Regions from separate parts of the Streptomyces sp. NPDC019224 genome, predicted to be linked through region 3. Evidence: riboswitches for the same ligand, from Rfam matches in the RefSeq annotation. Region 3 holds a riboswitch; each other region holds the start of a gene.

Evidence for each region. Region 3 has a riboswitch for cobalamin ahead of ABZ564_RS23325 (cobalamin biosynthesis protein). Riboswitches for the same ligand answer to the same signal wherever they lie in the genome.
Region 1: another riboswitch for cobalamin. It lies ahead of ABZ564_RS13710 (ABC transporter substrate-binding protein); the one in region 3 lies ahead of ABZ564_RS23325 (cobalamin biosynthesis protein).
Region 2: another riboswitch for cobalamin. It lies ahead of ABZ564_RS20330 (ribonucleoside-diphosphate reductase subunit alpha); the one in region 3 lies ahead of ABZ564_RS23325 (cobalamin biosynthesis protein).

Annotation. Positions count from the first base shown of each region.
Region 1 is NZ_JBEYCF010000017.1:33,523-35,775, forward strand. Features, by position in the region: gene ABZ564_RS13705 (beta-ketoacyl-[acyl-carrier-protein] synthase family protein) at 1-384, shown strand, start outside; cobalamin riboswitch at 690-815, shown strand; gene ABZ564_RS13710 (ABC transporter substrate-binding protein) at 900-1,937, shown strand; gene ABZ564_RS13715 (iron chelate uptake ABC transporter family permease subunit) at 1,934-2,253, shown strand, end outside.
Region 2 is NZ_JBEYCF010000030.1:78,373-80,625, forward strand. Features, by position in the region: gene mctP (monocarboxylate uptake permease MctP) at 1-844, shown strand, start outside; cobalamin riboswitch at 903-1,034, shown strand; gene ABZ564_RS20330 (ribonucleoside-diphosphate reductase subunit alpha) at 1,174-2,253, shown strand, end outside.
Region 3 is NZ_JBEYCF010000040.1:33,550-35,802, forward strand. Features, by position in the region: gene ABZ564_RS23320 (cobyric acid synthase) at 1-447, opposite strand, end outside; gene ABZ564_RS23325 (cobalamin biosynthesis protein) at 444-1,454, opposite strand; cobalamin riboswitch at 1,577-1,708, opposite strand; gene ABZ564_RS23330 (hypothetical protein) at 1,854-2,087, opposite strand; gene ABZ564_RS23335 (inorganic phosphate transporter) at 2,122-2,253, opposite strand, start outside.

The DNA of each region.
Region 1 (2,253 bases), on a different contig from region 3:
GCCGTCGAGGCCGCGCTGCGCGACGCGGGCTGGCGGGCCGACGAGGTCGAGCACGTCAACGCGCACGGCACCGCGACCGTGCACAACGACGCCGCCGAAGCCGCGCTGATCAGCCGGATGTACCCGCACCGGCCACCCGTCACCGCCCCCAAGGGCGTGCTCGGCCACTGCATGGGCGCGGCCGGGGCGATCGAGGCGGGGCTGACGATCCTCACGCTCCAGCGCGGAGTCGTCCCGCCCGTCGCGAACCTGGACGCCCCCGCGCCCGGCTTCGACATCGACTGCGTCACCAAGCAGCCGCTGGTGCGGCCCGTCCGCCGGGCCGTCAGCCACTCCTTCGGTTTCGGCGGGCACAACGCGGTGGTCGCGCTCCAGCGCCCGTGACCGGCCGGCCGGTGGCGAACGGGGGCCCCTCGTCACCGGCCGCGGGCGGCACCGGGCTGCCCGGACGCTCGTGGTAGCGTGCCGGGGCCAGTCGAACTCCACCACGGGGGCGTCCGGCAAACCCCCGCGGCGTCGCGCCGCCCGGCACGCACGCTCGCGGCGTTGCCGAAAGCCCTGGTAGCTCCTTCCCCAAGCTCTTGATGAGCAGGGTAGGCCCCATCCAAGGACTTTCCGGCGTCTTGCGATCGCACGCACCGGCCGCCGCTCCTTCCTCCGCGGGGATTTGCCGGACGCCCCCAGGAGTCAGGGAATCCGGTGTGAATCCGGAACTGACGCGCAGCGGTGAGGGGGACGGGCGGGGCCACGGCCACTGGGAGACCCTCGTCCCCCGGGAAGGCGTCCCGTCCGCGTGAACCCGAGTCCGAAGACCTGCTGGCGACCGCAGCCCGGGACCGGGCGGCGGATTCCGTACAGCGGGTCCCGCGCATGGGCCCAGAGACGCCGAGGTATCTCCCGTGCCGCTCATAGGTCGTGGCCGTTCCGCCGCCCTGCTCACCGCCGCACTCCTGCCCCTGACGGCCTGCGGCGGGCCCCCGCCCGAAGCGGCCGGCGAGAAGAGCGGGTCCGGCGGCTATCCGGTCACCCTCAAGAACTGCGGGCGCACCGTCACCGTGAACGCCGCGCCCCGGCGTGCGGTCTCCGTCGACCAGGGTTCGACCGAGATCCTGCTCTCGCTGGGCCTCGCGGACCGGATCGCGGCCACCGCGACCTGGACCGACCCGGTGATGAAGGGTCTGGAGAAGGCCAACGCGGGCGTGACCAGGATCGCCGACAACCGCCCCTCGTCCGAGAAGGTCCTCGACCAGGAGCCCGACCTCGTCAGCGCCTCCTTCGAGTCGACGCTCGCCAAGGGCGGCGTCGCCCCCCGCGACCAGTTCGAGAAGCTGGGCGTCCCCACCTATGTCTCGCCCGCCGACTGCACGGCCAAGGACAACACCGAGGACGGCGACGGCGTCCGCACCGGCGCCCTGACGATGGACAGCGTCTACGGCGAAGTACGCGACCTCGCCCGCCTGTTCGGCGTGCCCGAACGCGGCGAGAAGCTCGTCGCGCGGCTCCGCACCCGCATCCGCGAGGCCACCGACGGCATCGACGCCTCCGGCACCTCCGTCCTGTACTGGTTCGCCAACTCCGAGGCTCCGTACCTGGCGGGCTGCTGCGGGGCGCCGGGCATCATCAGCCGGGAGCTCGGCGTGAAGAACGTCTTCGACGACACGCACGACGAATGGCCCCGGATCAACTGGGAGACGGTCGCCGACCGCAACCCGGACGTCCTGGTCATCGGCGACCTCACCCGCACCTCGCAGACCGCGGAGAGCGCCGCCGGGAAGATCGCCTTCCTGGAGTCGAACCCCGTCACGAAGGAGATGGACGCGGTACGCCGCAAGCGCTACGTCCTGCTCAGCGGCCAGGCCATGAACCCGACCATCCGAACGGTCGAGGGCGTGGAGCGACTGGCCGCCGCACTGCGCGAGTTCGGGCTCGCGGGATGACGGGCACCGAACGGGCCGCGGCGCCGCGCGAGCACCCGGCGCCGGCGGCCGGCGCACGCCCCCGCCTGCGGGGCCTTCCCGGCGGGCTCCTGTGGACCGGCGGCGCCCTGCTGCTCGCCCTGTCCATCGCGGTCGCCGTCACCATCGGCCCGGCCCGGATCTCCGTCGGGGACGTCTGGTCCGCCGTCGCCTCCCACCTCGGTATCGGCGAGGCACGGCTCAGCCCGATCCGCGACGGCATCATCTGGAACCTGCGCATGCCGCGCACCCTGCTCGCCGCCGTCTGCGGAGCGGGGCTCGGGATCTGCGGGACGGT
Region 2 (2,253 bases), on a different contig from region 3:
GTCCGCGCTGGCGCTGTTCATGTACCCGCACTCCATCACGGCGACGCTCTCCAGCCGCAGCCGCGAGGTGATCCGCCGCAACACGACCATCCTGCCGCTGTACTCGCTGATGCTGGGGCTGCTCGCGCTGCTCGGCTTCATGGCGATCGCCGCCGGCGTGAAGGTCGACAACGGCCAGCTGGCGATCCCCCAGCTGTTCGAGGACATGTTCCCCGACTGGTTCGCGGGAGTCGCGTTCGCCGCCATCGGCATCGGCGCGCTGGTGCCGGCCGCGATCATGTCCATCGCCGCGGCGAACCTGTTCACCCGCAACATCTACAAGGACTTCCTGAAGCCCGACGCGACGCCCGAGCAGGAGACCAAGGTCTCCAAGCTGGTCTCGCTGCTGGTCAAGGTCGGCGCGCTCGCCTTCGTCCTCACCATGGACAAGACGGTCGCGATCAACTTCCAGCTGCTCGGCGGGATCTGGATCCTCCAGACGATGCCGGCGCTGGTCGGCGGCCTGTTCACCCGGTGGTTCCACCGCTGGGCGCTGCTCGCCGGCTGGGCGGTCGGCATGATCTACGGAACGGCCGCCGCGTACGGGGTCGCGAGCCCGACGCAGAAGCACTTCGGCGGGTCCTCCGAGGAGATCCCGGGCATCGGCGAGATCGGCTACATCGGCCTGACGGCCTTCGTGCTGAACGTCGTGGTCACCGTGGTCCTGACCTTCGTCCTGAACGCCGTCAAGGCACCCGCCGGGGTCGACGAGACCGCTCCGGACGACTACACCGCGGACGTGGGCGACCCGGGCGTCGAGGCGGAGCTGCCGCCGGCCACGGCGGGGGCGCCGGGCTGCCACTGACCGCCCACGCCTGACGCTCGCGACACAAGATGTGGGGGCTGCCCGATCGGGCAGCCCCCACATGTATGCTCATGCTCGCTGTCGTCGCAGGGGAATCCGGTGCGAATCCGGAACTGTCCCGCAACGGTGTGTCCGGTGCGCTTTCGCGCACCGGCGAGTCCGAGGACCTGCCGACAGCGCATCCGGCTCGACCGAACCGGGTGCCCAGACGTCCGGGCCTCGTGGGATGGGCCGGTGGACGCCGCACGGAGTGCCGACCCGCCCGGGCCCGCTCCTGCCCGGCTGCCCCGCTCCCCGCCGGCCCAGAGCCGAGCGAGGGAGAGCACCCCGTGACCATCGCGCCAGCCGATCCGGCCACAGCGCCGAAGACGGCCGAGTCCGAAGCGACCGGATCCGCGAGCGACGGGCCCGGCACCGCACTGCTGCGGACCCTGACCGGCCTCACCGCCGACCTGCCCGACACCGACCCCGGCCGGGTCGCCGCCGCCGCCCTGCGCGGCCGCAGCGCCCGGTCCGACGAGGCGGAGCTGCACTCGCTGGCCACCGAGGCCGCGGCGGGCCTCATCGCCGAGGACCCGGCCTACTCCCGGCTCGCCGCCCGCCTGCTCACCCGGTCCATCGCGGAGGAGGCCGCCGGGCAGGGTGCCACCTCGTTCTCCGCGTCCGTCGCCGTCGGCCACCGCGAGGGCCTGATCGCGGACCGCACCGCCGAGTTCGTGACGCTGCACGCCGCCGCGCTGGACGCGCTGGTGGAGCGTTCGCTCGCGGACGGCGCCGACGACCGCTTCGGCTACTTCGGGCTGCGCACCCTGCACAGCCGCTACCTGCTGCGCCACCCGCACACCCGTCAGGTCATCGAGACGCCCCAGCACTTCATGCTCCGGGTCGCCTCCGGGCTCGCCGAGGACACCTCCGAGCGGGCGCTGGACGAGGTCGCCGCGCTGTACGGGCTGATGAGCCGGCTGGACTACCTGCCCTCCTCGCCCACCCTCTTCAACTCCGGCACCCGGCACCCGCAGATGTCCTCCTGCTACCTGCTGGACTCACCGCTGGACGAGCTCGACTCGATCTACGACCGCTACCACCAGGTGGCGCGCCTGTCGAAGCACGCGGGCGGCATCGGCCTCTCGTACTCCCGCATCCGGGCCCGGGGTTCGCTGATCCGCGGCACCAACGGGCACTCCAACGGCATCGTGCCGTTCCTCAAGACGCTGGACGCCTCCGTCGCCGCCGTGAACCAGGGCGGCCGGCGCAAGGGCGCCGCCGCCGTCTACCTGGAGACCTGGCACGCGGACATCGAGGAGTTCCTGGAGCTCCGCGACAACACGGGCGAGGACCAGCGGCGCACGCACAACCTGAACCTGGCGCACTGGATCCCGGACGAGTTCATGCGCCGGGTCGAGGCGGAC
Region 3 (2,253 bases):
CACGATGTCCGTGCGGCGCAGGTTGATCTCGGCCGGAGAGCCCGCGCCCTCGCAGATCACCGCGTCGTAGGTGCCCCGCAGCTGCTCCAGGCAGTCCGTGACGGTGGACAGCAGCTGTTCCTGCCGTCCGCCGTGGTAGCCGCGGGCGCTCATCTCGCCGACCGGCCGCCCCATCAGGACGACCTGGCTGGAGCGGTCGCCGCCGGGCTTGAGCAGCACCGGGTTCATCAGGGCGGTCGGCTCGACCCGGGCGGCCTGCGCCTGCATCGCCTGGGCCCGGCCGATCTCGGCGCCCTCGCGGGTGACGAAGGAGTTCAGCGACATGTTCTGCGCCTTGAACGGGGCGACCTTCACCCCCCGGCGCACCAGCCAGCGGCAGATGCCCGCGGTGACGACGCTCTTGCCCGCGTCCGAGGTGGTCCCGGCGACCAGCAGTCCGCCGCTCATATCGTTCTCCGTCCAGAGGTACGAGGTCCTGGTGCGCTCGGGGAGCGGCCGGCTGCCGCGATCCGGCGTGCGACGGTCCCCGCGCCCAGCCGGGCCGCCACGCTGACGCCGAGGGCGAGCACGCCCACCCGGCGCGAGAGGCGCACGGCACGCTCGATGTCCCCCGTCTCCACCGCGCGGCCGGCCTCCCCGTTCAGTACGGGCCGGTGCTCGACACGGCCTCCGTAGGCGAGGGTCCCGCCGAGCCGTACGCCGAGCGCGCCGGCGAACGCGGCCTCCACCGGGCCCGCGTTGGGGCTCGGGTGCTTCGCGGCGTCCGCCCGCCAGGCCCGTGCCGCCTCCCGCGGCCGTCCGCCGGCGGCCACGGCGAGCAGGGCGGTGAGCCGGGCGCCGGGCCAGCCCGCGAGGTCGTCGAGCCGGGCCGAGGCCCAGCCGTACCGCCGGTAGCGGGGCGACTTGTGGCCGACCATCGCGTCGAGCGTGTTGGCGGCGCGGAAGCCGACGAGCCCGGGGACACCGGCGAGGGCGCCCCACACCAGGGCGCCGACCACGGCGTCCGAGGTGTTCTCGGCGACGGACTCGACGACGGCGCGCGCGATGCCGGGGCCGTCCAGCGCCTGCGGGTCGCGCCCGCACAGGTGCGGCAGCCGCTCCCGGGCCAGTTCGATGTCCCCGGCGGTCAGCGCCCCGCCGACGGCCCGGGCCTCGCGCCCCAGCGACGTACCGCCGACGACGGACCAGGTGGCGGCGGCGGTCAGGGCGACGGAAGCGGCCGGGTGGCGGCGCAGGGCGCGGGCGGCCAGCGCGGCGCTCCCGGCGGCGCCCCCGGCGCAGAGCAGGGTGTGCAGGGCGCCCCAGCCGCGGTGGTCGCGCCAGAGCCGGTCCTCGACGGCCGCCGCGGCCCGCCCGAAGGCGGCGACCGGGTGCCCCCTGCGGGGGTCACCGAGCAGCAGGTCGCCGATCAGCCCGGCCGTGGCGCCGTACGCGTGGATGCGATCGGCACGCACGGTTCAGCCGGCCGTACCGGTGGTTGCCGACGGGGGCGGCGGGGAAACGGTCGCACGGCGGCCGGGCATGGCGATATGTCCTCACTCAGGGTCCGCGCCCTGGTTCGACGTGACGGCGACGAGAGTCTCCTGGCTTCCGGATCGGCGGTTCCCCCGGTCTTCCAGCCCCTGGCGAGGGCCGTGACGTGCGGCGGTGGGGGACCGCTCCCCGGTGACAGTGGCGGGACCGCGCCGGATTCGCACCGGCTTCCTCTGCTGTCGCCGTAATGGCTCCGGCAGTCCACCACGCCCCGCGAACGCCCGTCAACTCGCCGTTGACCTGCGGCGGCGCGGGGCGGGCGGACGCGCGGCGGGCCGGACGCGCACGAGGTGCGTCCGGCCCGCCGGGAAGGTGCCGCGTCAGGCGACGATGAGATGGATCCCGTACGCGACGGCCGCCGCGCACAGTCCGAAGCAGACGTACGCCCCGGCGCGTGCCAGCAGCAGCGAGGAGCCCGCCGACCCGCTTTGCGCGGCCGGTTCCGGCTGCTTGGAGAGGCCGACGATGCCGAGCGTGAAGAGACCCACCAGGGCGACGGTGGTGACGAGGGAGACGCCGAAGACGGTGCCCAGAGCTGCCCAGTCGATGTTCATACGGGGGGTGTCCTTACCGGAGTACCGGGGTCTGTCAGACCGTGGCGGGTCGGGCCGGATCGGCGGCGACGGGCCCGGCGGGCGCCGGGATGGTGGCGGAGAGGTCGTGCGCCTGGGCCGTGGTGGGCGGCGGGCTCACGGCCGCGATGGCCTGGGTGACGACCCC